Regions from separate parts of the Nocardiopsis sp. NPDC006938 genome, predicted to be linked through region 4. Evidence: riboswitches for the same ligand, from Rfam matches in the RefSeq annotation. Region 4 holds a riboswitch; each other region holds the start of a gene.
The links. Region 4 has a riboswitch for thiamine pyrophosphate ahead of thiO (glycine oxidase ThiO). Riboswitches for the same ligand answer to the same signal wherever they lie in the genome.
Positions count from the first base shown of each region.

Region 1 (7,025 bases), on a different contig from region 4:
CGGGCAGACCGTAGCGGCCCGCGAAGCCGGGCAGGTCGGTCTGGAACGCGGCCACGGTCGGCAGCGCCCACCGACGGGCGACGTCCACCGCCGTCGCCCCGAAGAGCGCGGGGGAGGCCAGGTGGAGCACGTCGGGTGCGAACGCGCGGATCGCGGCGGTCATGGTCCGGCGGGCGGGCAGGCCCATGGAGAAGTCGCGGTACAGCGGCAGCGGCACGGCGGGCATCCGCACCACGGGGAAGCCCGCGTAGGAGGAGGGCCCCGGCCCGGGGGCCAGCACGAGCGCGCGGTGGCCCTCGGCGGCGAGGTGCTCGCTGACCCGGCACACGGAGTTGGTGACCCCGTTGACCTGGGGGAGGAAGGACTCGGTCACGATGGCCACGCGCAGGGGCGGCCGGTGGTCGGAGGGCGGGGGTGTGGGGGACATGCGGGGCTCCCAACGCCGAGGTGTCACGCCGAGTGGCGGCTGCCTCCGACGCTAGGGTCGGGGAGTGAACCCGGGTCGCCGGGCGGGAGAACCTCGCCCGAAGGCGCGCCCCGGGTTGGCCGATCAGGTGGTGACACCGTCCGGACGGTCGCCTGACCGCCGGATGACCCCGCCTCGGCCGTGATCGCCGAACGTGACCGACCGAACGCCCCAAGGAGCCGTGTGGTGACACTCGTGGAATGGTCCGAACTGGTCCGAGCGGAACTGGACCTGGACGAAACGGACCCTCTTCAGAAAGCCGACGTGGACCGCGTCCTGGACCTCGCGCGCGACGCCGCCCACTCGGTCGCCCGACCGGCGGCCCCGCTGACGACCTACCTGTTGGGAGTGGCCGTGGGCCGGGGGGCCGACCCGGAGGTCGCGGCGGCCGTGCTCAGCCGCCTCGCCCTGGCCCGGGCGGAGGAAGCGGGCGGGGCCGAGAGCGGAGAGGGGTAGCTCCCCCTGAGAGGACCGGGATCAGGACACGTGAAAAAGACGTGTTAGGTGGCCGTAATAAGCATTCTGACCTCGTGTGATGCGTTCGTTACGCGCCAGTGCCATTCTTTCCCGATACCGAACGGTACCCACCGTTTCCAACGTGTTTCCGTGGGTCCCGGTTCCCCTTCACACCACAGTCTTCCCCTACCCCACGTAATCACCGAAAGAGAGGTCCCCCCGTGGACCACCTCCTCGAAATGGCCGAAGTCCTGCGGGACGTCATCTGGGGCCCGTACGTCCTCATCCCGCTGCTGCTCCTGACCGGTGTCTTCCTGACGATCCGGTTGAACCTGCTCCAGTTCACGAAGCTCGGCCACGCGCTCTGGCTCGCCTTCGTCCGGCGCAAGGAGGACCACCACCAGGCCGAGGGCGACATCTCTCACTACCAGGCGCTCAGCACGGCCCTGGCCGCCACCGTCGGCGTCGGCAACATCGCCGGTGTCGGCCTGGCCATCGGGATCGGCGGGCCCGGCGCGCTGTTCTGGATGTGGCTCACGGGCCTCGCGGGCATGGCCACCAAGTACAGCGAAGCCCTTCTGGGCGTCAAGTACCGGGTCAAGGACGAGAAGGGCGAGCAGGCCGGCGGCCCGATGTACTACCTCCGCAACGGGCTGCCCGGCCGGTTCGGGTACTTCCTCGGCGGCGCCTTCGCGATCTTCGGCGCCATCGCCGCGTTCGGCATCGGCAACGGCACCCAGGCCGAGGCCGTGTCCAGCTCCCTCAACAACGTGACCGGCGTCGACCAGCGGATCATCGGCGTGGTCCTGATGGTGCTCGTCGCCATCGTCATCCTTGGCGGGATCAAGAGCATCGGCCGCTTCGCCTCCGCGATCGTGCCGTTCATGATCATCGGGTTCATCTTCATGAACCTGCTGGTGCTGATGATCAACTGGGAGCAGATCCTCCCCGCCTTCGTGCTCGTCTTCACCGACGCCTTCACCGGCACCTCGGCCGCCGGCGGATTCGCGGGCGCCGGCCTGATGCTGGTCATCCGCACGGGTGTGGCCCGGGGCATCTTCTCCAACGAGTCCGGCCTGGGCACGGGCGCCATCGCGGCGGCCTCCGCCAAGACCACGCAGCCGGTCCGCCAGGCCATGGTGTCGATGACGCAGACCTTCATCGACACCATCATCATGGTGACCCTGACCGCGCTGATGATCATCACCTCTGGCCTGTGGAACGCGAACGTGAGCGCCGGGTTCGACCCCGACGACAAGGGCGTGCTGCTCACCTCGGGTTCGATGGAGCAGGGCCTGTCCATGCTCAGCCCGGCCCTGGGCACCTTCGGCGTCGTCTTCATCGCCTGCGCCGTCGCGGTCTTCGCCTACACGACGATCCTGGGCTGGTCGTACTACGGCGAGCGCTGCATGGTCTACCTGGCCCAGGGCAGGCGCACCCTGGTCCTGCCGTACCGCCTGCTCTTCATCGCCGTCGTGTACGTCGGAGCGACGGCCAGCGTCGAGTCGGTCTGGCTCTTCAGCGACATCGCCAACGGGTTGATGGCGCTGCCCAACCTCGTGGGTCTGATCCTGTTGTCGCCGGTCGTGGTGGCGGAGACCCGCAAGTTCTTCGGCCACCCGCAGTGGCGCAACCCCGACGTGATCATGGACGACGTCAGCAAGTAGTCCGCGTGCGGCCCGGGACGGCGTCCCGGGGCCACGACGAGGGGGACCGGCCGCGACTGCCGGTCCCCCTTCGCGTTGCCGGGCGGCTACCACCAGGCGTGGAAGTGGTGCACCGGCCCCTGCCCGCCGCCCGCGTCGATCTCGTCGGCGCGGCGCAGGGCCTCGGTGAGGTAGGCCTTGGCGTCGGCCACGGCCGTCACCGCGTCCGGCCGCTGCGGCAGCAGGGCCGCGATCGACGAGGACAGGGTGCAGCCGGTGCCGTGGGTGTTGCGGGTGTCCACCCGCCCCGCACGGAACTCGACGGGCTCGCCGACCCCGTCGACCAGCAGGTCGACGCTCTCAGCGCCCGGCAGGTGCCCGCCCTTGAGCAGGACCCGGCGGGGGCCGAGCCCGAGCAGGCGCTCGGCCTGGTCGCGCATCTCCCCGAGGGTGGTGGCCTCGGCCTCGCCGAGCAGGTCGGCCGCCTCGGGGAGGTTGGGGGTGAGCAGGTCGGCGCGGGGCAACAGGACGCTCCGCAGCGCCTCGATGGCCGACCGTTCCAGGAGGCGGTCGCCGCTCTTGGCCACCATCACCGGGTCCACGACCACGTTCGGGAGCCGGTGGCGGTCCACGGCGGCCGCGACGGCCTCGGTGACCTCGGACGTGGACAGCATGCCCACCTTGACCGCGTGCACGGTCGCGTCGGTGAACAGGGTGTCCATCTGGTCGGTGACGAACGACGCGGGGACACCGTGCACTCCGGTGACCCCGCGTGTGGACTGGGCGGTCAACGCCGTCACCACGGTCATCCCGAAGACCCCGTGGGCGGAGAACGCCTTCAGGTCGGCCTGGACGCCCGCGCCTCCGCTGGGGTCGCTTCCGGCGATGGACACGACGTTGTACGCGCTCATTGGCGTTCCTTCGCTAGTACGAACTAGGGCAGGTTCGACGGGTGTGCTCTCAGCCGGAAGGACGCTTCCGGCACCCCGCGCCGCCGGGGCCTCGCGGCCCCGGCATCGGTATTGGTTTGTGGTGGTTCCGACTGTAGTGGACGGTTCGCAGGAGCGGACCGGGGGCTCTAGACGGAGACGTCCTGACGGGCCTCCACCCGCTGCTGGGCGAGCTTGCGCTGTTCCCAGACGATCATGCCGACGACCACCACGAAGCCGCCGACCGCGAAGGCGAGCGTCACGGGGACGTCGGTCATCGGCAGCAGGTCGCGGTTCTCGTCCTGCCACGGCCACAGGGCGCGCAGCGAACCGGCCATGAGACCGGTGAGCACCACCAGGGTGATGTGGTGGTGGTTCTCCAGCAGGAACTGGAGCACCTTCACGAACAGCGCCAGACCGGTGATCATGCCCAGCACGAAGACGGTGATGTAGGGCAGGTCGGCGGCGCGCAGGGCGGCCATGGTGGGCTCGTACAGGCCCAGGGTCAGCAGGATGAACGACCCTGACAAGCCGGGCAGGACCAGCGCGCAGATCGCGACGGCCGCCGCGAAGAAGACCACCACGGGGTGGGTGGGCAGGTTGGCTCCGGGCAGGCCGGTGAGGAGGAACGCGAGTACGGCGAACACCAGCGCGACCGCGTAGTGCCAGGCCTTCCACTTCTTGCCCGCGCCGGTGTAGGGAATCCACAGGCAGGCCAGGACCAGGCCGAAGAAGAGCGCGTAGGCGTACTGCGCGTACACCTCGACCAGCGGGGCGAGGAAGACCGCGGCCAGGATGAGCGCGACGGCCATGCCGATCAGGGCGGGGACGAGCACCGGCCAGTCGACCTGGCGGAACTGCTCCTGGGCCCGCTCCTTGCCCTTGCCCCGGGGGACGTCGGTGACGTAGCGCTTGATGCCGCTGACCACGTGGCCCGCGCCGCCGATCAGCTTGTCGTAGAGGCCGACCATCAGCGCGACGGTGCCGCCGCTGATGCCGGGAAGGGCCTCGGAGGTGCCGACGGCCCCGCCGCGCACCGCGTTGAAGATGTAGGAGCCTACTGACTTGGCCATGTTGTCGGGCGCGGGCCCGGGAGAGTCCCGGGACGCGGCGCCGTCCTCCGTCCTGATGGGGCCGCCGACACGGTGTCGATGCCGGTCGGCGGTGTCAAAGGGGTGCTGTGTCGCGCGGGTCGCGGGGGCGACCTCCACCGGTTCGACGCCCCGGCCCGCGCTGATGTGTGCCGCCCGGGCCGTGCGATGGGGGAGGAGAGCCGACAGGCCCCGGGCCGGGCAGTGCCGATTCTAGCGGCGCCGGGCGGGGCCGAGACGTCCGAGCGCCCTGATATTCGGGGTTTTGGTCAGGTATTCGCCCGTCAGGTCCGGAGTCCGAAAACAGAACGTGACAGGCGGCCCCGAACCCCGTCTCAGTTCCGGCGCGACGCCGACAGCGGAGCGAGCGGGACGGCGGGCGCGGCGGGGTCCTCCCCGGCCACCGACGCGGCCCACCGGTAGTCCTGCTTCCCCACCGCCGTACGCCGCACCCGGTCCACGAAGTGCACGGTCCGGGGCACCTTGAACCCCGCCAGGCGCACGCGGCAGTGCGCCCTCAACGCGCCCTCGTCGGGGGCCGAACCCGAGGCCAGCGAGACCAGGGCCGTCACCCTCTGCCCGAGCCGCTCGTCGGGGGCGGGCACCACGATCACGTCCTCCACCGAGGGATGGGCCTTCAACACGGCCTCCACCTCTTCGGGATAGACCTTCTCTCCGGCGGTATTGATCACCACGCTGCCCCGGCCCAGCAACACGATGGAACCGTCCGCCGCCCGAGTGCCGTAGTCGCCCGACAGCGCCCAGCGCCGCCCCTCACCGTCCGTGGGGAACGTGCGGGCGGTGGCGATCGGATCGTTGTAGTAGCCCAGCGGAATCCGGCCGGTCCGGGCGATCCGGCCGACCTCGACCGACCCCGGGGGCAGCGGCCTCAGGGCGCCGTCCAGCACCGCGATGCTGCCGCCCATGGTGAAGCTGCGCCGGTCGGCGGAGTCCGCGACGCTCGTGTGCTCCTCGGGTGCGGTCGCCGAGCCGCACACGCCCGTCTCCGACCCCCCGTAGGCGTCGGCCAGGGCGACGTCCTCGCGCCAGGCACGCCACAGCCCGCGCACGGCGGGCGTGAGCGGGGTGCCGCCCGAGCGCACCGACGTCAGGTCCGGACACAGGTCGGGCTCGGTGAGCAGGTGCCTGGCCAGCGGACGCGCCATGGCGTCCCCCACCAGCTGCACGGCGTGCACCCCCTCGCGGTGCGCCAGTTCCAGCACGCGGTCCGCCCGGAGACTGCGGTCGGTGGAGAGCACCACACGCTTGCCGCACAGCAGCATGCTCAGCGCGTTCCACTGCCCGGCGGCGTGCATGAGCGGACCGAGCACCAGCATGCGCAGAGGGAAACAGCGGGCCGCGCGATCGGCCACGTCGGAGGGGGTGGCGGCGCGGGGGGAGCCCGGGTCGCGGCGCTCCACCGCGGCGCGGAAGACGTCCGCCTGACGCCACAGCACACCCTTGGGATAGCCGGTGGTGCCCCCGGTGTACAACAGGTAGTGGTCGTCACCGCTGGTCACGGGCAGGGCCACCGCCTCGTCGTCGGTGACGGGACCGTGCGCGGCGAGTGCCTCCTCGTAGTCCGCGCCGCCCAGGGTCGCGTCGCGCACGGAGCCGTCCTCCAGCAGGAGCACATGCCTCAGGCGCGGCAGGTCCGAGCGCACCGCGGCCACCGTCGCGGCCAGGGAGTCCTCGGCGATCAGGGCCACCGAGTGCGAGTCCGACAGCACGTGCCGGAGCTCGCCCGCCACGTACCGGTAGTTGACGTTCACCGGGACCGCGCCCGCGCGCAGCACTCCCAGGAACGACTCCACCCACTCGGCGCGGTTGAACGACAGGATCGCCACGTTCTCCCCGGGGCGCACACCGGCCGTGACCAGGTGGCGCGCGAGCCGGGTGGCCCGGTCGTCCAGGGCGCGGTAGGTCAGGCGCCGGGGCCCGGCGACCAGGGCGATCCGGTCGGGGACGGCGTCGGCCACCGCCGACATGAGGCCGGCGAGGGAGAAGGGGGTGTCCGGGGACGCGTGGGGCACGTCTGATACCTCCCTGACGATCGGTACTGCCGTCCTCGGCGGGGGCGCTCGCGGCGGCTGTGGCTGGCTACGAGCGAACGTACCCGTCGGGCCGGGACCCGATCGCCGTGGGGGCTGTGTACCGCGTCACCTGCGTAACCGTCCCCCGTCACCCTCCGGACGGGCGCCGCCGGGCCACGCCCGCTCAGCGGGGGTGCCGGTGCGGAAGGGGCGGGGGTTTCGGGCCCCGGCTCCCGCTGGTGATCTTCGCCACCCCTTGTGGGCTCACCGGATCATCTGCTCAACTCGTGGAGATCCCGCCGCGGGGCTCTACCGGGCCGCGCGGTGGGTATCTACTGTCTGACATCGGTCAATGGTGATCGGAGCGGCTAGATGACCACCCAGAATCTGGGACAGCAGGACTC
Region 1 covers NZ_JBIAGA010000001.1:459,330-466,354, reverse strand. The annotation lists gene ACFYL4_RS02070 (glycosyltransferase family 4 protein) at 1-427, opposite strand, end outside; gene ACFYL4_RS02065 (DUF6457 domain-containing protein) at 653-922, shown strand; gene ACFYL4_RS02060 (alanine/glycine:cation symporter family protein) at 1,144-2,589, shown strand; gene thiD (bifunctional hydroxymethylpyrimidine kinase/phosphomethylpyrimidine kinase) at 2,676-3,479, opposite strand; TPP riboswitch at 3,468-3,567, opposite strand; gene ACFYL4_RS02050 (DUF368 domain-containing protein) at 3,647-4,570, opposite strand; gene ACFYL4_RS02045 (acyl-CoA synthetase) at 4,924-6,621, opposite strand; gene rocD (ornithine--oxo-acid transaminase) at 6,994-7,025, shown strand, end outside.
Region 1: it holds a riboswitch for thiamine pyrophosphate, as region 4 does, so the genes downstream of both, thiD (bifunctional hydroxymethylpyrimidine kinase/phosphomethylpyrimidine kinase) here and thiO (glycine oxidase ThiO) in region 4, are expected to answer to the same signal.

Region 2 (7,025 bases), on a different contig from region 4:
AAGGCCAGGAGCTGGAACGCGACGTCCCCGCGCCCGACATCCTCGATCCGGCCTGGGAGGAGTACGTCTCCCACGCCGAGGACCTCGGTGTCGCCGGGGTCACCGCGTCCAGCTCCGAGGGCGGGGTGGAGTCCCGTGCGAGCGACCGCGACCCCGGTCACGCCCCGCACGCCGCCCTGGACGCCGACCTCGGCACCGCCTGGCGGTCCAGCGCCTTCGCGGGCGCCCTCGGCCAGTGGATCGAGGTCGAGTTCGAGGAACCCCGCGACCTCACCGGCCTGAGCGTGGCCTTCGAGCAGCTGCCCGGCGACCCTCCGCCCTCCAGGGTCACCCTCATCACGGACGAGGGGCGCACGGAGGCGACCGTGGCCGCCACCGACGAACCCCAGGACCTGGCCGCGCCGCCCGGGCCCACCCGCACCCTGCGCGTCCGGATCGACGAACTGGCGTGGGAGCCCGAGTACCGCTTCGGCACCCGGGTGGGGATCTCCATGATCTCCCTGCCCGGCCTGGAACCCACCCGGACTCTGCGGGTGCCCGGGCCCGCCGACGCCGGAACGCACCTCTTCACCGGGTCCACCGGTACCGTTCCCGGCTGCATGGAGGGGTCGCACGCCTGGGTGTGCAACCCCCGCCTGGAGGTGAGCGGTGAGGACGCCAGCGGGCTCGACCGCACCTTCGAGCTCTCCGCCGACGCGGCCGCCGGACCGCACGCCATCTCCGGCGAGGTGGTCCTCACCGACCCCCGCGAAGCGGAGAACGGCGCCAACCGGGCCGGCGGGTATCCGCTGGTGACCGGGTCCTCGACCGCAGTCGGCCACCCCGCGGCCATGGGCCGGGGCGCGTTCGACGACGACGAGGGCACGGTCTGGTACCCGGACCCGGAGGAACGGGAGCCCTGGCTTGACGTCGACCTCGGGACCCCCACCGCGATCGACCACATGCGGGTCGAGTTCCCCCGCGCCGACAGCGTGATGCGGCCGATCCGCGTCACGGTCGAGGGCGGCGGGACCGTCCGTGAGGGTTGGCTGGACGGCAGCGGCCGGGTCGACTTCGCCGAACTGACGGCGTCGTCCCTGCGGATCATCTTCGCGCCCCCCGAGGGCCAGGCCCTGGAGATCGGCACCGTCGCGCTGCCCGGTGTGCCCGCCGTGGACCCGCTCCCCGAAGGGGACGCCTCCACCGCGTGCGGCCTGGGGCCGACCCTGCGGGTGAACGGGCAGCGGGTGGAGTCCCGGATCAGTGAGGGCACGCTCGCCGACCAGCTCACCGGGCGTCCGCTGCGCTACGAGACCTGCACGGACCTGGACCTCACCGAGGGGGAGAACCGGGTCGTGGTCGACCCGGGCAACCGCTACCAGGTGCGGTCGGCGCTGGTGGAGGCCGAGGCGGCCTCGGGCACCGACGGGATCGGCGGGGCCCCGAGGGTGCGGATGGCCGGGGTCGAGGTGCACGGGTGGGGACCGGGTGAGCGACGCGTCGGCGTGGACGTCGACGAGGACAGCCTCCTGGTGGTCAACGAGAACTTCAACGAGGGCTGGGAGGCCGTGCTCGACGGTGCGGACGGGCCGCTGGAGCCGGTGCGGCTGGAGGGCTGGAAACAGGCCTGGGTCCTCCCCGAGGGCAGCGCGGGCACGGTCACCCTGACCTACACCCCCGACGCCGTGTACCACCGGGTGCTGGCGGGGGGCGGCGCCCTGGCGGCGCTGCTCGTGGTGCTGGCGCTGTGGCCGCGCCGCTGGCTTCCCGGGGGGCGGGCGTCGACGGACGCCCCGGTGCGCGGGGCGCGTGACCTGCCCGGCGCGGGGCCGGGCTGGCTGCCCCGGCGGGTGCTCCTGCCGCTGGGTCTGGCCTACGGGGTGTGGATCGCGGGCTGGTCCGGCGCGGCCGTGGTCGGGCTGATCCTGCTGTCCCTGTGGTGGCTGGCCCGCCGGGCCCCGAAGAGACTGCGCCACGCCAAACCCGGACGGCCGTCCCTGGGGGGCTGGGCACTGCCGTACCTGGCCGGTCCGTGGGTGGTCACGGCGTCCCTGGCCCTGGCCGGAGCGGCCATGGCCTCGGGCACGTACCTGGTGGTGAACCTGCCCTTCCACGACGTCACCGAGACCCTCGGGACGGCCCTGCGCGGCTGGGTGCCGCAGGCCCTGTGCCTGCCCGCCATGGCCCGCCTCGTCCTGGCCCTGGGCCAGCGCGGTGACGACGGCCGGCCCTCCACGGACCAGGCCCCGCCGGACGCGGTCGCCACCGGTGCCGGCGCCACCGGTGCCGTGCGCGCGGACGTCGACGGAGTGAGCGCGGCCGGGTCCCCGAACGGGACGCGGGAGCGGAGGCGGCGCGAGCCGTTCCCGTCCCCGAACGGTGCCGGGCCGGATGGCCGGGACGGACGCCCGGAACGGCCCGGGACCGGTCACGACGTCGAGGAGGCGCACCCGTGAGGACCACCTCGGGCAGGGGAACCGAACCCGACCGGAGCCCGCCCCCGGGCACGCTCCTGGTGGCGGCCGGAGCGTTCCTGCTGACCCTGGCCCTGCTGCTTCCGCTGTACGTGCACGACCGGGTCGCCCTGCTGCCCGCCGACGCCAGCCTGGGCCTGCGTCTGGTCGACGACGACGCCAGCTACCTGGACACCGCCACCTGGACCCGGGTGCGGGGCGCCGACCTCGAACGTGACACCCGTGTCGAGGCCTCGGCGCACGGAGCCGACTGGTCGGCCTGGGAGATGACCGTGGAGACCGCCTCAGCGGACCGGGTGCTCGACTACTGGAGCCGCCGGGTCATCGTGGACCGCGCGACCGGACGCGCGGTCAACTGCTGCGGCGAGCACGTCGGCGGCGACCGCGCGGTACGCCAGGCGGGGCTGGTCCTGTACTGGCCGCCCGGCGTCCCCGAGGGGGACCACTCCTTCTACGACGCCGAGGTGCGCGCGGCGCCCGCGGTCGTGTTCGAGGACGACGACGAGGTCGCCGGGCTGGCGGTGCGCCGGTACGCGCAGAGCCTGGGGGCCACCCAGGTGCCCGACTCCGCGAGGGACGTCCCGGCCGCCCTCTTCGACTCCGGCGCCGAGGGGACGGTCAGCGCGGCCCGGTGGATCGCCGTGGAGCGTACCTTCTGGGTCGAGCCGGTCACCGGCACCGTGGTGAACCTGGAGGAGCGCAGGACCGAGACCCTGCGCCCCACCAACGGTTCCGGTGAGGTGGAGCTGCTCGACGCCGACCTGGCCCTGGCCGAGGGACAGGTCTCCGGGTACGCGGAGCAGGCCCGCGTGCGGTCGCTGCTGTTGCGCGGCCTGGAACGCTGGGCGCCCATGGCGCTGGGTCCCATGGGGGCGCTCGCCGTCCTGGCGGGGCTGCTCGGGGCCTGGCGGTCCCGTTCCCCGGCCGCGGAGGAGGACGGCGGGCCGGTGCCGGAGGCGGGGGGCGACGCGCCACCGGTCGCGAAAACCGGGTGACGAACCGGCGGAGGGGCGGTCATGATCGCACCGAACCGTTCCTCCGCATCCCCCGGAGACGCCGTGCCCACGGACCCAGCTCCCGCCGCCCCGCGCCCTCCGGCGGTACGCCGCCTGAGGGCGGCCGTCCTGCTCGGCGCGATCCTGCTCTCGTCGATGGGGGACGAGGTGGTGTTGGTCGCGGCGATCCTCCGGTTGGCCGAGACGGGGAACGCCCTGTGGGTCACCGCGCTGCTCACCGCCCAGATCGGCCCGCTGATCCTGCTCGCGCCCCTGGCCGGGGTCGTGCTGGACCGCTTCGACACGGGTCGGGTACTGGTGCTGTCCTGCGTGGGGCAGGGTCTGGCCATCCTCCCGGCGCTGTGGTTCCCCCACCCGGGGGCCCTGGTCCTGTGCGTGCTGGCGGTCAGCTCCCTGGCGGCCTTCGCCAACCCGGCGATCCTCACCCTCCTGCCGAGCGCGGCCGGTGAGCTCGCCCCGGTGCGCGCCCACGCCCTGTTCGAGGGGGTACGGGCCTCGGCCACGGTGCTCGGCCCGCTCACCGGCGGAGTGCTGGTCGGCCTCTTCGGGGTCGCCCCGGCCCTCCTGCTGGACGCGGTGAGCTTCTTCGCGGCGGCCACCGCGTTCCTGCTCCTGGGCGTGCGGCGCCCGGTCGCCCGGGCTCCGGGGCCCCTGTGGGCGGGCGCCCTCGACGGAGCCCGCCACCTGGCGCGCGCCCGGTTGTTCCGGGTCCTGCTGCCGGTCCTCCTGGTGGCCGTGGCGGCCACCTCCACCACCAACGTGGCGATGGTGTTCGTGGTGCGGGAGGTCATGGGGCACGGGGCCGGGATCTTCGGTGCGCTCACAGCGGGCTGGGGGGCGGGACTCCTGGCCGGTGCGCTGTCCGTGTCGCTGCTGCGCCCGGCACCGACCGGGCGGGCCGTGGCCCTGGCCGCGGCCCTGGTGGGCGCGGCGCTGGCACTGTGGGCGGCCTTCCCCGCCCTGGGAGTGGCCGCGCTGTGCGTGGTCGCGGCCGGGGCGGGCAACTCCGCCTTCAACGTCCTGCTCAGGTCGGTGGTGCACCGGCACACGCCCGAACCCCTGCTCGGCCGGGCCCACGCGCTCATGGGATCGCTCGTCAACGGCGGGTTCGTCGCGGGTTTCCTCGTGGCCGGGTGGTTCGCCGCCGACCACCCCCGGGAGCTGTTGGCCGCCGCCGGGTCGGTCGCCCTGCTCACCGGGCTGCTCGGCGCGCTGGCCCTGCGCCTCACCGGTGCCGACGGCGGGTCGGACGGGTCGGACGGGACGGGCGGGGGCTGCGGGAACGACGGCGCGCACGGGGAGGACCGGGGGCGGATCACGTAGGATTCCCCCCATGTGCGGTCGTTATGCCCAGTCCCGGAACGTGCACCAGCTCCAGTTGGCCTTCGCCCTTCCCGAGGAGGCCCGGGAACAGGAGGACGACCCGCGTTCCTGGCCCCCGCTGGAGGAACTCGACCCGGACTACAACATCTCGCCGGGCCGCCCCGTGTACGCCGTGCTCGGACCGCCGCCGCGCGGGGAGGGCACCGGTGCGCCGGGCCCGCGCACCCTGCACACGATGCGCTGGGGCCTGGTCCCCTCGTGGGCCAAGGACCGCAACGTCGGCTACCGGATGATCAACGCCCGCAGCGAGACCGTCGCGGACAAGCCCGCCTTCCGCACCGCCTACCGGAGCCGCCGCTGCCTCATCCCCGCCGACGCCTACTACGAGTGGCAGCTCCTCAACAAGGACGGCACCGCCGAGGCCAGCACCTCGCCCGCCACCGACCCGCAGCACCGCAGGCGCAAGGCCAAGGCGGCCAAGAAGCCGTTCTCCGTCCACTACGCCGGGGACGAACCCCTCGCCATGGCCGGGATCTTCGAGCGCTGGCGCGACCCCGAGGTCGACGACGAGCGGGACCCCGCCGCCTGGGTCTGGAGCTGCGCGGTCATCACCACCGAGGCCGCGCCCGAGCTCGCGCACATCCACGAGCGCATGCCCGTCGTGGTGCCTCGCGAGGACTGGGCCGCCTGGCTCGACCCGTCCAGCGGCCCCGACCGACTGGCCCGGGTGCTGCACGAGACCCCGGTGGAACGGTTCGCCGTCGACGAGGTCTCCACCGAGGTCAACAGCATCAAGAACAACGGCCCCGACCTGCTGGAACCGACCGCGGGCGACGGAGCCGACCAGCTGGAGACACTCTTCTGACCCCCGGAGGCCTGGACAGGCCCGGGGACGTCCTGTGTATGGTGTGCGAGGCCACGGGGGAGTGCTTTCCCCGGCCCGGGGCACCGTGATCGAGGTGTCCCGGCACGTTCGACGTGCGCACATGTGAATACGCAACGCGGGAGCTCGCGCCATGGCGGGCTGAGAGGGCGACTCGACGGTGTCGCCGACCGCAGAACCTGTTCGGGTAATTCCGACGTAGGGAGGCATGCCATGACGGCTATCGACGGTCGTGACGTTTCCACCACCGACGAGCACCGGGTGACCACAGGTCCCATCATGGGATCTCGCAAGGTCCACGAGGAGATCACCACCCCCGAGGGCACCACCCTCCGCGTCCCCCGCCGCCGGGTGGATCTCAGCAACGGCAGCCACTTCGATCTGTACGACACCTCCGGCCCCTACACCGACGACCACGCCGACATCGACGTCCACCGGGGGCTGCCGCGCACCCGTGAGAGCTGGGCGCTCGACCCCGTGAACGGCGCGGTCACCCAACTGGCCCACGCCAGGGCCGGAACCATCACCCCCGAGATGCGGTTCGTGGCCGCCCGCGAGGGCGCCGAACCCGAGTTCGTCCGCGACGAGGTGGCCATCGGCCGCGCCGTCATCCCGGTCAACCGCAACCACCCCGAGTCCGAACCGACCATCATCGGCAAGAACTTCCTCGTGAAGATCAACGCCAACATCGGCAACTCCGCGGTCACCTCGTCGGTACCCGAGGAGGTCGAGAAGATGGTGTGGGCCACCCGCTGGGGCGCCGACACCGTGATGGACCTGTCGACCGGCAAGCGCATCCACGAGACCCGGGAACGCATCGTCCGCAACTCCCCGGTACCCATCGGCACCGTGCCGATCTACCAGGCGCTGGAGAAGGTCGACGGCGACCCCACCCGGCTCACCTGGGAGATCTACCGGGAGACCATCATCGAGCAGGCCGAACAGGGTGTGGACTACATGACCGTCCACGCGGGCGTCCTGCTCAGGTACGTACCGCTGGCCGCCCGCCGCGTCACCGGCATCGTCTCGCGCGGCGGCTCCATCATGGCCGCCTGGTGCCTGGCCCACCACCGGGAGAGCTTCCTCTACACCCACTTCGAGGAGCTGTGCGAGATCTTCCGCCGGTACGACGTCACGTTCTCGCTCGGTGACGGCCTGCGCCCCGGCTCCATCGCCGACGCCAACGACGAGGCGCAGTTCGCCGAGCTGCGCACCCTGGGCGAGCTGACCCACATCGCCCGCTCCCACGACGTCCAGGTGATGATCGAGGGCCCCGGCCACGTGCCGATGGACAAGATCCGGGAGAACGTGCGCCTGGAGGAGGAGCTGTGCGGTGAGGCGCCCTTCTAC
Region 2 covers NZ_JBIAGA010000002.1:316,070-323,094, forward strand. The annotation lists gene ACFYL4_RS04345 (alpha-(1->3)-arabinofuranosyltransferase family protein) at 1-2,435, shown strand, start outside; gene ACFYL4_RS04350 (DUF3068 domain-containing protein) at 2,432-3,448, shown strand; gene ACFYL4_RS04355 (MFS transporter) at 3,512-4,792, shown strand; gene ACFYL4_RS04360 (SOS response-associated peptidase) at 4,803-5,657, shown strand; TPP riboswitch at 5,784-5,899, shown strand; gene thiC (phosphomethylpyrimidine synthase ThiC) at 5,889-7,025, shown strand, end outside.
Region 2: it holds a riboswitch for thiamine pyrophosphate, as region 4 does, so the genes downstream of both, thiC (phosphomethylpyrimidine synthase ThiC) here and thiO (glycine oxidase ThiO) in region 4, are expected to answer to the same signal.

Region 3 (7,025 bases), on a different contig from region 4:
CCGATGCGGCGACGGATGACGTAGTGGCCGATGCGCTCCGGCAGCTCCTCACCCGTGGGGAAACCTGCCGACATTGCCATCGAGAACTCATCCCCTCAAAAGACCACATACCACCACGTCCAGCTTATCGGCCGGGGGGATGGGTCACCATTGGCTTGTGCGGCCCCTCCGAGGGACCCTGCGGTCGGTTCGGTCCCGCTGGAGGTGCGGGCGCCACAGGCGCCACCGGGGACTCCGAGCGGACCGCCCGTCTTCGGACGACCATTGACGAGTATGACGGAAAAACCACGCGAGCGGTTCCGCGCCCACCGTCCGGGCTGGCCGGTTCCGGACGTCTTCCCAGGGTCCCGTATCGCCACATAACGTGGCAAAAAGTCGAAGCAACGACAAAGTTATGCAAAGCCTGACGCGAGTCCGGGGCGGGCACCGGGAGGGACGCCCTGACACTACCCGCCCCGAACTGCGCGAACGACCCCCGGCCGGTTCAGCGGCCGACGAAGGTGGCCTTGCCCGGCCCCTGCTCGACGAAGCTCCGCATCCCGGCCTTCTGGTCCTCGGTGGAGAACAGACCCGAGAAGTGCAGGCGCTCGATCTCCAGACCGGTGTCCAGGTCCGTCTCCAACCCCCGGTCGATCGACTCCTTCGCGGCGGCCAGCGCCACCGCGGGACCGTCCACGTACCTCGCGACCAGGGCGACCGCGGCGGCGTAGACCTCCTCGTCGGGCACGACCTCGTCCACCAGGCCGATCTCCCGGGCCTCGTCGGCACGCACGTGACGGCCGCTGAACACGAGGTCCTTGGCCCTGGCCGGGCCGATCAGACGGGGCAGCCGCTGCGTACCACCCGCGCCGGGGATGACACCCAGCTGGATCTCGGGCTGACCCAGTTTCGCCTTGGTGCCCGCGACCCGGAAGTCGGCGCACAGCGCCAGCTCGCAGCCGCCGCCCAGCGCGTAGCCGCTGATCGCCGCGACCACCGGCTTGGGAATGCGCGCCACGGCCGTCAACGCGTTCTGGAGGGCCCGCGAGTACTCCAACATGCCCGCGTGGGTGAGGTCGGCCATCTCCTTGATGTCGGCCCCGGCCACGAACGCCCGCTCACCGCCGTAGAGCACCACCGCACGCACGGAGGTGTCCGCGGACACGGCGGCCGCCGCCTCCGCGATCTCCCGGGTCACCGTGCCGTTCAACGCGTTCAGCGCCTTGGGACGGTCGATCCGGATGACGGCCACGCCGGGGTTCTCCGGGTCGGCCTCGACGCGCACGAACTCGCCCACGTTCTCCACCTTCTTCGCTTCGACGTCAGTGTCCGCTGCATACCTAACCACCCGCGTCAGCGGAACAGGAGCACCAGGGTCCCCAGGCGGGCCGACAGGGCGTAGGCGCAGACCAACAGCAGGACGGTCCCGGCCAACAGCAGGGTGTCGGCCGTCCGCCAACGGCTGTGCCTGGCGCGGGTGCGCGCCCCGGTACCGAAGGCGCGCGCGTCCATCGCGGTGGCCAGCAGGGTCCCGGTACGGATCGACCGCACCAGGAGCGCGAAGAGCCGCCCGAAGAAGAGCGACACGATGCGCAGGGGGTTGCGCCCGGCCTCCAGCCCGCGCGCCCTGCGCGCCAGCGTGATGGTCCGCCACTGGTCGGCGAGGAGCGGGATGAGCCGCAGCGCCGCGAGTACTCCCATGGCGGGGCGTTCGGGGACCCGGAGCCGCTGGACGAGACCGTCCGCCATCTCCGTGGGATCGCTGCTGACCGCCGCGAGCAGACCGGGCAGGGCGATGGCGAGCAGGCGCACCGCCGCGCCCGCCGCGCCCTCCAGCCCCTGTTCTCCGTAGAGGTAGTTGACCGCCCCGCTGCTGAGCCCCATGAGCACGAAGGGGCCGCCCAGAACCAGGAGGGTGCGCCGGTCCACGCCGCTGAACGGGACGGTGAGGAGCACGGCGAGCAGCACGACGCCGCCGGTGACGGCGTCCACGGCGGGAATCAGCCCGATCCCGATGATCAGGGCGGCCAGCAGTTTGGCGGCCGGGTTGAGGCCGGTCAGCCAGTAGCGGGCGCCGCCCCCCTCGGGGACGTCCAGGGTCAGGGTGTCCCCGCCCGCCCCGTTCGGCGCGGTGTCGTCGCGGGCGCTCACGCGTCCCCCTCTCGTGCCGTGGTGGACGCGACCGTCCCGACGCGGGTCGCGCGCCCTCCGGCCACCCGTACCTCCACGTCCGTCAGGTGCCGCAGGAGGAGCGTGTCGTGGGTGGCCATGGCCACGGCCCGCCCCTCGGCGCGCAGGACGCCGAGCAGCTCCACCAGTTCCGTCCAGGTGCGGGTGTCCTGCCCGAAGGTGGGTTCGTCCAGCACCAGCACGTCCGGGGCGTGCGAGGGGCCGGAACTCAGGGCGGTCGCCACCGACAACCGGCGCTTCTCTCCCCCCGAGAGCGTGTACGGGTGCACCTCGGCCAGACGGGTCAGACGCAGCCGTTCCATCAGCTCGCCCACCCAGGCGTCCGTCTCCGCCTCGCCCATCCCCGCGCGCAGGGGCGCGAACCGGAGTTCGTCGCGGACCGTGGCCGTGACGAACTGGTCCTCGGCGTGCTGGAACACCGTGCCCACGTGGCGGGCCAGGCGCCGGGCGGGCCAGCGTACGAGCGGACGGCGGTCGGCGGCGGCCAGCGGGCCGCGCGGCAGGACCTGTCCCCGGTGCGGGCGCGAGAGCCCGGCCAGCATGGTGAGGAGCGTGGACTTGCCCGCGCCGTTGGGTCCGGTCAGAGCGGTGGCGGTCCCGGCGGCCAGGGCGACGTTCACGTGGTCGAGTACCGTGCGCCGGGGGGCCGCGCGCACTCCCACCTGGAAGGGCGTGCGCGCGGCGACGTCGACGGTCTCCAGCAGGGGTGCTCCCCCGGGGCCGGGGGTGAGCTCGGGCACGGGCTCGTTCCCCGGAATCCACACCCCCTGGTCGGCCAACGACCGGCCGTGTTCGGCGAACACGAGGTGCGGGGCGCCGTCGGCGATCACGCCGCCGCCGGGTTCGACCACCACGACCCGGTCCACCAGGTCGACGACGTCGGCCACCCGGTGTTCGACCAGGACGAGGGTGGCCTCGGTCTCGGCGAGCAGGCGCGACAGCAGGTCGCGGACGAGCGCGGCCCCGGCCGGGTCGAGGTTGGCGGTGGGTTCGTCCAGCAGCAGCAGGCGCGGCCGCATGGCCAGCGCGCCCGCGATCACGAGACGCTGTTTCTCGCCTCCGGACAGGGCGCCGGTGGAGTGGCGGAGTCCGTAGGGGAAACCGACCTCCCCCAGGGCGCGCTCGACCCTCGGCCAGATGAGGTCCCGTTCCACCCCGAGGTTCTCCAGGCCGAAGGCGACGTCGTCCCCGGCCCGGGCCATCACCAGCTGGGTCTCGGGGTCCTGGCTGACCAGCCCGGTGCCGCCGCGACCACGGTCGGCCGGAACGCCGTCCACCAGTAGCGAGCCCTCCCGCTCCCCGCTGATGGCACCGTCCTCGCCGGTGAGTCCGGCCAGGGAGTGCAGCAGGGTGGACTTGCCCGCGCCGGAGGCGCCGAGCAGCAGGACCCGCTCCCCCGGTTCGATGATCAGGTCCACCCCGCGCAGGGCGTGGGTGCCGCGGCCGGAGTGCCTCCAGCCCCAGCCGGACAGTTCGACGCGGGCCCCGCGCGTGTCGGGTCGGGTCACGGGGTCAGCCCCGGGCCGAGGGGAAGGGGGCGAGCGCGCCCGCCCTGGCCAGCGCGGTGGTGAGCAGGCGCGCGCCCACCCCCGCGATGACGGCCGAACTCAGCACGACGATCACGCCGTAGGTGATCTGGTACTCGATCGGCCAGGTCACGTTGTAGGCGATGTTGTCGCGCACGGCCGGGGAGATCCCGGCGACCGCGGCGGCCAGCACGGCCACACCCGTGTTCCAGCGCCGGTAGGCGAAGGCGAGGAAGACCAGTTCGGGCAGCAGCCCCTGGAGGGTTCCGTCGAGGATCACCATGACCCCCCACTGGGTGCCCAGCACCGCCGAGACCGAGGCCGCGGCGATCGAGGTGAGCAGGGCCGCGCCGGGCTTCCTGATGATGAGGCCGCCGAGCACGCCGGAGATCATCCACATGCCGTAGACGACGGCCTGCCCGGGCGGAAAGGCGACGAACAGCGGCGTGGTGACCGACCAGACGATGTTCCACAGCCAGAAGACGACGCCGACCGCCACGCCGATGACGGAGGCCACGACGATGTCGACGGTGCGCCAGCTCCTGAGCCCGGCCAGGACCCCCTGGACGAAGCCGCCCGGCTCGTCGGCGGTGCCGGGCCCGGTCTCGCGGTCGCTTGCTGTACTCATAGGTGGTTGACGTCCCTTCGTCGGTGTGACGAGGGGCCGTGTGGCCAAGAGCGCCGACCGGGCGCGCGCGGAAGGCGCACGCGCGGTGACGGTTTCCTACGACTTCCTTCGCTGGCATGACCCAGATCAGGTGTGTAAGGGTCTGCGGCCTGGTGCCGCACTCTCAGCGCTCACGCGCTCCCCTGTCGGATTGCCTCCATTATGGGGCAAACAGGACGAACAATGAAGTCCTTCCCGGCACACCAGCGGGGGCGCGTGCGACGGTGACCGCCGACCGCGCCCCCGACGAGGGCCTCCTCGGGCGCCGGGGGCGCCCCGAGGTCAGCAGCTCAGGTTCGACCCCGTGGTGGTCCCGAGGATCTGGGTGAAGTGCGTGAACGTGTTGATGCGGCTCTGGACCTGTTCGGGGTTGCCGCCGTTGCACTCGATGGAGCCGTTGATGGAGCGGATCGACTCACCGAAGCCGTGACCGTCGACGATGGCGGTGTGCCCCGACATCGTCCCGGCGCCGGACTGGGTGTTCCAGAACCAGAGGCCGGTCCGCCACGCGATGGCCGCGTCCTGCTCCACCAGGTACGGGTTGTTCAGCAGGTCGATGCCGAGGGCGTCACCGGCGGCCTTGTAGTTGTAGTTCCAACTCAGCTGGATCGGACCCTTGCCGTAGTAGGCGTCCTGTCCGGCCGGGCAGCCGAAGGGCTGGTTCCAGTCACAGTAGTGCGGGTAGTTGTCCTCGTTGATCTCCTTGATGTACACCAGCCCGCCGGTCTCGTGGCTGACGTTGGCCAGGAAGGCGGCGGCCTCGCGCCGCTGCACCTCGACGCTGCCGGTGTTGGTGAAGCCCGGGTAGGAGCTCAGGGCGTCGGTGAGCCCGGCGTAGGTGTAGAAGGGGTTCCGGTTCGGGAACATCTGGTTGAACTGGGCCTCGCTGACGACGAAGTCACTGGGGGCGGGCTGCTCGCCGCCCCCGCCGTCGCCGCAGGGCCCCTGGTCGGCCCAGACGTCCGACGTTCCGGGTCGCTCGTTCTGTGTCCACCACTTGGCGGTGTAGTTGCGGCCCTCGTAGGAGACCTGGCCGCCGCCGTTGTAGACGGCGGACGGGCTCCAGCCGGTCGCGCAGACGGCCGCGGCCTGCGCGACGGTGGCGGGAAGGACGACGAGCACAGCCGCGAGCGCGCCGAGCGCGGCCAACTGGCTCAGGAGACGTCGGATCACGTGATCACACTCCTAGGGTGCGGCGCGGCGTCCGACCGCGCGCCGCGGGGGGTGACGTCACCTAAGCAAGAGTGGTCTAGACCTGTCAAGGCCTTCCGCCACGGAATGTGAGAACCGGGTGACGGTACGGACAGGGACGGCGGCCCGCCCGCGCTCTCCCGCGCGGACCCCGGCGGGGATGCCCGCCCCGGGACAGCCGTGCGGGACAGCCGTCCGGAGCCGCGGCGGCACGGGGGCACCTCCGCGAGCGGCCACCGGACGCCCTCTCGTCAGCGGGCCGCCCCACCGGCGCCCGTCAGGCGAACTCCGCGCAGTGACGCGGTGTCCGGGGGCTGGCGGCCCGAGTCAGGCGGCCAGGAGGGCTCAGGGGGGAGCGGCCCCGCGAAGGCCCCGGATGCCTCGGAGGACACTGGACGACGGGCGGAGCGGAGCGCCTTCGTTTCAGGCCCTACGTACCGTCGTCACCTCCGGTACCGCTCATGTCCCCTTCGCCACCGGTACCGCTCGTGCCCCCGGTGCCGCTCGTGCCTCCGGTGCCGCTCGTGCCTCCGGTGCCGTCGGTACCGCCCGAGCCTTCCGTACCGCTCGTCGCGCCGGTGTCCCCCGTTCCACCCGTCTCGCCCGTACCACTTGTCTCTCCCGCCCCTTCAGTACCACTCGTCTCCCCGGTGCTACCCGTACCGCTGGTCCCACCCACACCGTCCGAACCGTCGGTCTCACCCGCGCCGTCGGTGCCCCCCATGTCACCCGTCGCGCCGGTTCCGTCCGTCTCACCGGCGCCGCCCTCGGTACCGCCCGTCCCTCCGGTGCCGCCCGTCTCGCCCGTGCCGCCACCGTCGTCGTCCTCGTCACCCCCGCCGCCCGGTCCGTCCCCGGCGTCGTCGCCGCCCCGCTGCTCCGGCGGCTCGGTCTTCGGGTCGCCAAAGGACTTGGGCGACCTCGCGAACGCGTCCTCGGGCAGGTGCGCGGTGGCGCCCCGCATACTCTCCTGCCAGATCGGCCCGGGCAGCGTGCCGCCGTAGACGATCCCGTAGTGGCGCCCGCCGATCGTCACGTTCTGGAGCGGGTTCTGCTCACCGCCCCGCACGTCGCCCACGACCACGGCGGAGGCGAGGTTCGGGGTGTACCCGGCGAACCAGGCGTAGGCGGCGCCGTCCGTCGTGCCGGTCTTGCCCGCCGCCGGCCGCCCCAGGTCCAGGCCGTTCGCGGTCCCCCCGTCGAAGGTCTGCTGGAGGAGGTGGTTGACCCCGTCGGCGGCGTCCCGCTCGACCCTGCGATCACACTCCGACGCGGTCTTGAGCTCCTCGTCGGTCCCGTCGACGGCCACCGAACGCACCGGCCGGGGCTCGCAGTACACACCCCGCGCGGCGAAGGTCGCGTAGGAGGCGGCCACGTTCAACGGCGACACCTCCTGGTCCCCGAGGGTGAAGGAGTTCCACACCCCGAGGTCGCCGCCGTCCGCGCGGTGCACTCCGGCCCGCTCCGCCATC
Region 3 covers NZ_JBIAGA010000012.1:63,871-70,895, reverse strand. The annotation lists gene ACFYL4_RS18535 (protein kinase) at 1-80, opposite strand, end outside; gene ACFYL4_RS18530 (enoyl-CoA hydratase-related protein) at 485-1,285, opposite strand; gene ACFYL4_RS18525 (energy-coupling factor transporter transmembrane component T family protein) at 1,333-2,130, opposite strand; gene ACFYL4_RS18520 (ABC transporter ATP-binding protein) at 2,127-3,677, opposite strand; gene ACFYL4_RS18515 (ECF transporter S component) at 3,682-4,323, opposite strand; TPP riboswitch at 4,410-4,517, opposite strand; gene ACFYL4_RS18510 (glycoside hydrolase family 19 protein) at 4,645-5,535, opposite strand; gene ACFYL4_RS18505 (transglycosylase domain-containing protein) at 5,984-7,025, opposite strand, start outside.
Region 3: it holds a riboswitch for thiamine pyrophosphate, as region 4 does, so the genes downstream of both, ACFYL4_RS18515 (ECF transporter S component) here and thiO (glycine oxidase ThiO) in region 4, are expected to answer to the same signal.

Region 4 (7,025 bases):
AGGATGCGGGCGACGGTGAGCTTGGGGCGCGGGCCCTTGCGCGCGGCGGGGGCGGCCCCCCACGCGGTGAGCAGCACCTTGGGGACGGTACGCGCCGGGTCCGCCGGCGTCTCCTGGTCAGCCATGGGACCACCTTATTGCGTACCCGCCACGCAATCGTACTGCGTAGGGGTTGCGCAATGGCACTGCGTAAGTGTTACGCTGTAGAACATGGACACACCGACGACCACCGCACCCCCCTTCCGCCAACAGGGCGCCGACCCCGCGATCACCGTCTCCGGGTTACGCAAGCGCTACGGGGACCACACGGTCCTGGACGGCCTCGACCTCACCGTCCCCGCGGGCGGCGTCCTCGCCCTGCTCGGCCCCAACGGCGCGGGGAAGACCACCCTGATCGACATCCTGACCACACTCGTCCGGCCCGACGGAGGCACCGCCCGGGTCATGGGACACGACGTGGTCCGCGCCGCCCGGCGGGTCCGCCGCGCCATCAGCGCCACCGGACAGTACGCCTCGGTCGACGAGGTGCTCACCGGCCGCGAGAACCTCGTGATGGTCGCCCGGCTCCTCGGCTCCGACCGCCGCGCCGCCGAGGAACGCGCCCGCGACCTGCTCGCCGACTTCGACCTCACCGCGGCCGCCGACCGCCGCGCCGGAACCTACTCCGGGGGGATGCGCAGGCGCCTGGACCTCGCCGCGAGCCTGGTCGGCTCCCCACCGGTCGTCTTCCTGGACGAACCCACCACCGGCATGGACACCCGCAGCCGCCAGACGCTGTGGGAGACCGTCACCGGTCTCGCGGAGCGGGGCACCACCGTCCTGCTCACGACCCAGTACCTGGAGGAGGCCGACGTGCTCGCCGACCGGATCGCCGTTCTGCACGGGGGCGTGATCGCCGCCGAGGGCACCGCCGACGATCTGAAGAGGCGGGTCGGCCGGGAACGCGTCGAGCTCACCCTGGAGGACGGCGGCACCGAGTGGCTGCCCGGCGACGGCACCGCCGAACACCTGCGCTCGCTCCTGAACGAACGCCACAGCGCGGGCCGCCCGGTCGCCCGGGTCACCACGCACGCCCCGACCCTGGACGACGTGTTCCTGGCCCTGACCGCGCCGACCGCCACCGACACCGCGAAGGGACGAACGGCATGATCACCCTCCTGCGCACCGAGGCCGTCCTCACCCGGCGCGGACTCACCCACTCCCTGCGCGACGTCGACAGCATGGTCACCGCCGTGGTCGCCCCGGTCGCCGTCATGCTGCTCTTCGTCACCGTCTTCGGCGCGGCCGTGGAGGGGCTGACCGAGGGGGCGTCCTACGTGGACTACGTGGCCCCGGGCGTGATGCTGCTCTGTGCGGGGTTCGGGGCGTCGATGACCGCCACCGCGGTCCACTCCGACCTGGCCACGGGCGTGGTCCGGCGGCTGCGGACGATGCCGGTGCGCGCCTCGGCGGTGGTGACCGGACACGTCGTCGCCGGAGTGCTGCGCAACCTGGTGTCGACCCTGCTGGTGCTGGGCGCTGCCCTCGCGCTCGGCTTCCGCCCCGAGGCTTCGGCCGCCGGGTGGGCGTGGGCGGCGGTGCTCGTGACCGCCTACGTCGTGCTGCTCACGCTGGCCGCCGCCGCGTGGGGACTGGCCGCGCGCTCGGCGGACACCGCCGGGATGTTCGCGTTCGTCGCGCTCTTCGTGCCCTACCTGTCCTCGGCCTTCGTCCCCGTGGAGGGGCTGCCGACCTTCCTCCGGGGGTTCGCCGAGCACCAGCCGGTCAGCCTGGCCATCGAGACCCTGCGCGAGCTCACCTCGGGGGTCCCGGTCGGCGACCAGGCGGTGCCCCTCACCCTCTGGTTGGGCGGCCTGACCCTGGCCGCCCTGGTCCTGACCCGCTGGCTGTTCCAGCGGGCCGGGCGGCGCTGACCGCGCACCGGCCCCGTCGCCTCCCGGTGGACGGGCCCCGCGAGGGGCACGGGACGGCGCACGGGACGGCCCCGGGAACCGCTGGTTCCCGGGGCCGTCGTCCGCACACCGTCAGGCGGTGTCGCGCCGCGCGGTCAGGCGGGCCCGCAGCGCGCTCGCCGCGGCGCGGGGGTCCTCGGCCTCGGTGATGGCGCGGACCACGACCACCCGGGCGGCTCCGGCGTCGAGCACCCGGTCCACGTTGTCCAGGTCGATGCCGCCGATCGCGAACCAGGGACGGTCCGAACCCAGGGCCGCGGCGCGTTCGACCAGTTCCAGACCGGCCGCCGGACGCCCCGGCTTGGTCGGGGTCGCCCAGGTCGGGCCCACGCAGAAGTAGTCGCTCCCCGGCTCTTGCGCCGAGCGCGCGGCGGCCACGGGGTCGTTGTTGGAGCGCCCGATCACCGGGTCGGCGCCGATCACGTCGCGCGCCAGGGGCACCGGGAGGTCGCGCTGGCCCAGGTGCAGCACGTCGGCGCGCACCGCCCGGGCGATGTCGGCGCGGTCGTTGACGGCGAGCAGGGCGCCGTGGCGCTCGCACACCTCCCGAAGGACCTCCAGTGCGGCCAGTTCGTCGCGGGCCTCCAGCCCCTTGTGCCGGAGCTGGATGATGTCCACGCCCCCGGCCAGGGCGGCGTCCGCGAACTCCGCGAGATCACCGCTCCCGGTCCGGGCGTCGGTGCACAGGTACAGAAGGGATGCGTCCAGGCGCTCGCGCAGGCTGGTTCCGTGGCTCGTCCTCACGGCCCCCACCCTAGCCAACGGCCCGGGGCCGCCACCGTGCGGTGCGTGCCTCCGGGCCGTGCGGGGTGTCAGAAGGCCAGGCCCTGGGCCCGGCGGCGGACCTCCGTGCCCCGGTTCTCGCGCATCGCCTGGATCGGCGTGCCCGGCAGGGTGTCGTCCGGGGTGAACAGCCAGCGCAGGGCCTCCTCGGTGGAGAAACCGGCGTCGGTGAGCAGCACGATGGTGCCCGGGAGGCCCTTGACCAGGTCCTCGCCGTCCAGGAAGGCGGCGGGGATGGAGAGCTCACCGCCGCGCACCACGCCCATCAGGCGGTTCTCGCGGATGAGGGTCTTGATGCGGTTGGGGCTCACGCCCAGCGGCGCGGCCGCCTCACGCAGGGTCAGCCATTCGCCGACGAGTTCGTCGAGTTCACGATCGCTTTGTGTCACCTCACCAATCTGCCACACCCGACCGGGCGCCGGTGACCGTCGCGCCCCGTGCGGGCTTCCTGCCTGGGAGATCCCCGCCACGGCGGGCCCGGACGGGCTGATCTAGGATGGGGCCGAACAGACACGTCCCGCGGGAGCCGGGTGGACCCGGCTGAGAGGGAGGCTCGCCGCCTCCGACCGCACGAACCTGATCCGGGTCATGCCGGCGAAGGGAGTGGAACACGGCGCCGTGCGCAACGACGAGGTTCCCCCACAGAAGACGATTCATCCCACCAGTGGCGTGGTCGTGGTCGGCGGCGGCGTCGTCGGCCGGGTCACCGCCTGGCGCGCGGCCCAGCGCGGCCTGACCGTCACCCTGGTCGAACCCGACCCCGTGACCGCGCCCTCCTCCGCCCGGGCCGCCTCCGCCGTCGCCGCGGGGATGCTCACCCCCGCCACCGAGGCGGTCTTCGGCGAGGAGGAGCTGATGGAGTTCGGGGTGCGCTCGGCGCGCCTGTACGACGACTTCGTCGCCGAACTCCAGGAGGCCAGCGGGGTGGACGTCGGCCACCGCCGCACCGGCACCCTGCTGGTCGCCTTCGACCGCGACGACCTGGCGGTCCTGACCGACCTGCACGCCCTCCAGCGACGCCTGGGCATCCCCACAGAGCGGTTGACCAGCCGTGAGTGCCGACGCCTCGAACCCACGCTCGCGCCCGGGGTGCGCGGCGGGGTACTGGCTCCCGAGGACCACTCGGTGAACCCGCGTTCCCTGCTGCTCGCCCTGGCCCGGGCCGGAGAGGGCGCGGGCGTGCGCGAGCTCCCCGGGCGTGTGGAGGAAGTCTCCTCCCCCGGCCCCGGTGGCGCGCGTCTGGGCGTGCGGCTGGCCGACGGCGCCGAACTCCCCGCCGACCAGGTGGTGCTCGCCGCAGGGTGCTGGGGCGACCGTGTGCGGGTGCCCGAACCGGTGGTGCCGCCGCTGCGCCCGGTCAAGGGGCAGCTGCTGCGCGCCCGGGTGCCCGCCGGGGAGCCCCCGCTGGTCACCCGCACCGTTCGCGGTCTGGTCCGCGGGTTCCCCGTCTACCTGGTGCCCCGTGCCGACGGCGAGGTCGTCGTGGGGGCCACCCAGGAGGAGCTGGGCCACGACACCTCGCTGACCGTGGGCGGGCTCTGGCAGGTCCTGCGGGACGCCCGCGAACTCGTCCCCGGGGTGAGCGAGCTGGAGGTCGTGGAGACCTGTGTGGGTCTGCGGCCCGGCTCCCCCGACAACGAACCCCTCCTGGGCCCCACCCGGGTCCCGGGACTCCACCTGGCCGCCGGACACTTCCGGCACGGGGTCCTGCTGGCCCCGGTGACCGGCGAGGTCATGGCCGAGGCCCTCACCACCGGCGCGCTCCCCTCGTACGCGCGCCGGTTCTCAGCCGGCAGAAGAACGTGGGAGTAGCAGTGGAACTGATCATCAACGGACAGGCGCGGGACAGCGCGGCGAGCACCGTGGACGGGGTCGTGCGCGCCCTCACCGGAGCCGGGGAGGGCGCCGTCCCCGGGGGGATCGCCGTCGCCGTCAACGACGAGGTGGTGCGCCGCACCGCCTGGACCGGCACCGCGCTGTCGCCCGGCGACCGCGTGGACGTGCTCACCGCGGTACAGGGAGGCTGAACCATGACGCAGACCACCGAGGCGCCGACAGCCGGGGACCACACGGGCGGGGACCCGCTGGTCATCGCGGGGGTCCCCTTCGGTTCCCGCCTCATCACCGGCACGGGGGGAGCGCCCTCCCTGGAGGTCCTGGAAGAGGCGCTCCTGGCGTCGGGGACCGAGCTGACCACCGTGGCCATGCGCCGGATCACCCCGGGCACCCAGGGGTCGGTGTGGGACGTCCTGGACCGCAACGGCATCCGCCCGCTGCCCAACACCGCCGGATGCTTCACCGCCGTGGACGCCGTGCGCACCGCCAGGCTGGGCCGCGAGGCCCTGGGAACCGACTGGGTGAAGCTGGAGGTGGTCGCCGACGAGCACACCCTGCTGCCCGACCCGGTGGAGCTGCTCGACGCCGCCGAAGCGCTGGTCGACGACGGTTTCACGGTTCTGCCGTACACCAACGACGACCCCGTGCTGGCCCGCCGCCTGGAACAGCTGGGCTGCGCCGCCGTGATGCCGCTGGCCGCGCCGATCGGTTCGGGGCTGGGCATCCGCAACCCGCACAACCTGGAGCTGATCGTCGAGCGGTCGAGCGTCCCGGTGATCGTCGACGCGGGTATCGGCACCGCCAGCGACGCCGCCCTGGCCATGGAGCTGGGGTGCGACGCGGTGTTGTTGGCCACGGCCGTGACCCGCGCCCAGGACCCGGTGCGGATGGCGTCGGCGATGCGCGACGCCGTGCGCGCCGGGCGCGGCGCGCGGCTGGCCGGGCGCATCCCGGTCCGCCGCCACGCCAGGGCCTCCAGCCCCGACGTGGTCTGAGCCCAAACGGACCGGACCGCCGTCGCGGGCCGCGTCGGGGGGCGGACCCGGCACCCGGCGCCTCCGCCTGCGGCGACGCGCCCGCGAGGCGCCCTCCGTCACGACACCGACACGCGGCGTGACCTTCGGGTTTGGTCCCGTCCCCTACCGTGGGAGGGGTGCGTGTGCCGTGAGCGGCACCGCACCTCCAGACCGCCCAGGCGCGGGACGCCCCGAACCGACCCTCCGGTCGGCCTCCACGACGGTGGACACGGGGGCCGCCGCGACCGTGAACCGCGGGGCGGAACCGACACCGGCTTCCGCTAGGGTGTCGGATCGACACCAGGTGTCGGGTACGCGCCACCGGCCGCGAACGCCCGCGCTCCCCGCAGCAAGGACACAACTCCGCCGTGGACATGACGACTTCCGACCCGCTAGTAGGCGCGACGCTGGACCGTCGCTACTTCGTCGAGTCAAGGATCGCCGGTGGCGGTATGGCGACCGTCTACGTCGCCCACGACCTCAGGCTGGACCGACGGCTGGCCCTCAAGGTCATGCACCCCTCCCTGGCGCAGGACCCGACCTTCGTCCAGCGCTTCATCAACGAGGCCCACTCGGTCGCCAAGCTCTCGCACCCCAACGTCGTCCAGGTCTTCGACCAGGGCGAGGACCAGGGGCACGTCTTCCTGGCCATGGAGTACGTGCCCGGGCAGACCCTGCGCGACCTCCTCAAGGCGCACGGGCGGCTGGCCCCGAAGCAGGCCCTGAACTTCATGGCCTCCGTGCTGGCCGCACTGGGCGCCGCCCACCAGGCGGGGATGGTGCACCGCGACGTCAAGCCCGAGAACGTGCTCATCAGCAAGGACGGTCGGGTCAAGGTCGCCGACTTCGGCCTGGCCCGGGCCGTGGAGCAGTCCAACCAGGGCCTGACCCGCACCGGGACGCTCATGGGCACCGCCGCCTACCTGGCGCCCGAGCAGATCGAGAAGGGCACCGCCGACGCGCGCAGTGACGTCTACGCGGCCGGGATCATGCTCTACGAGCTCCTCACCGGCGGGCAGCCGCACACCGGAGAGACACCGATCGCGATCGCCTACCAGCACGTGACCGAGGACGTCCCCCGCCCCTCCCACTTCCTGCCGAACCTGCCACCCGAGGTCGACGCCCTGGTCACCAAGGCCACCGAGCGCGACCCCCGGTACCGGCCCGGCAACGCGGGCCAGTACCTCGCGAAGGTCCTGGACGTCCTGCGGGCCCTGCCGGACACCGCCGCGGGCTCCGGCGCACCGCTGGCCCCCGTCGCCCCCCAGGCCAACTCCGCGGCCACCATGACCGCTCCCCAGCTCATCGCCGGGGGTGCCGGTCCCGGCACCGAGAACGCCACCATGGTCGTCGACATGAACGGCGCCGACCTGGGCCGGGACGACTACGACGACGACGGCTACGACGACTACCCGGACCGGGGCGGGTCGTGGTTCTC
Region 4 covers NZ_JBIAGA010000022.1:4,241-11,265, forward strand. The annotation lists gene ACFYL4_RS24595 (TetR/AcrR family transcriptional regulator C-terminal domain-containing protein) at 1-125, opposite strand, end outside; gene ACFYL4_RS24600 (ATP-binding cassette domain-containing protein) at 211-1,149, shown strand; gene ACFYL4_RS24605 (ABC transporter permease) at 1,146-1,913, shown strand; gene thiE (thiamine phosphate synthase) at 2,025-2,696, opposite strand; gene ACFYL4_RS24615 (Rv2175c family DNA-binding protein) at 2,765-3,124, opposite strand; TPP riboswitch at 3,246-3,355, shown strand; gene thiO (glycine oxidase ThiO) at 3,324-4,547, shown strand; gene thiS (sulfur carrier protein ThiS) at 4,550-4,762, shown strand; gene ACFYL4_RS24630 (thiazole synthase) at 4,766-5,566, shown strand; gene pknB (Stk1 family PASTA domain-containing Ser/Thr kinase) at 5,956-7,025, shown strand, end outside.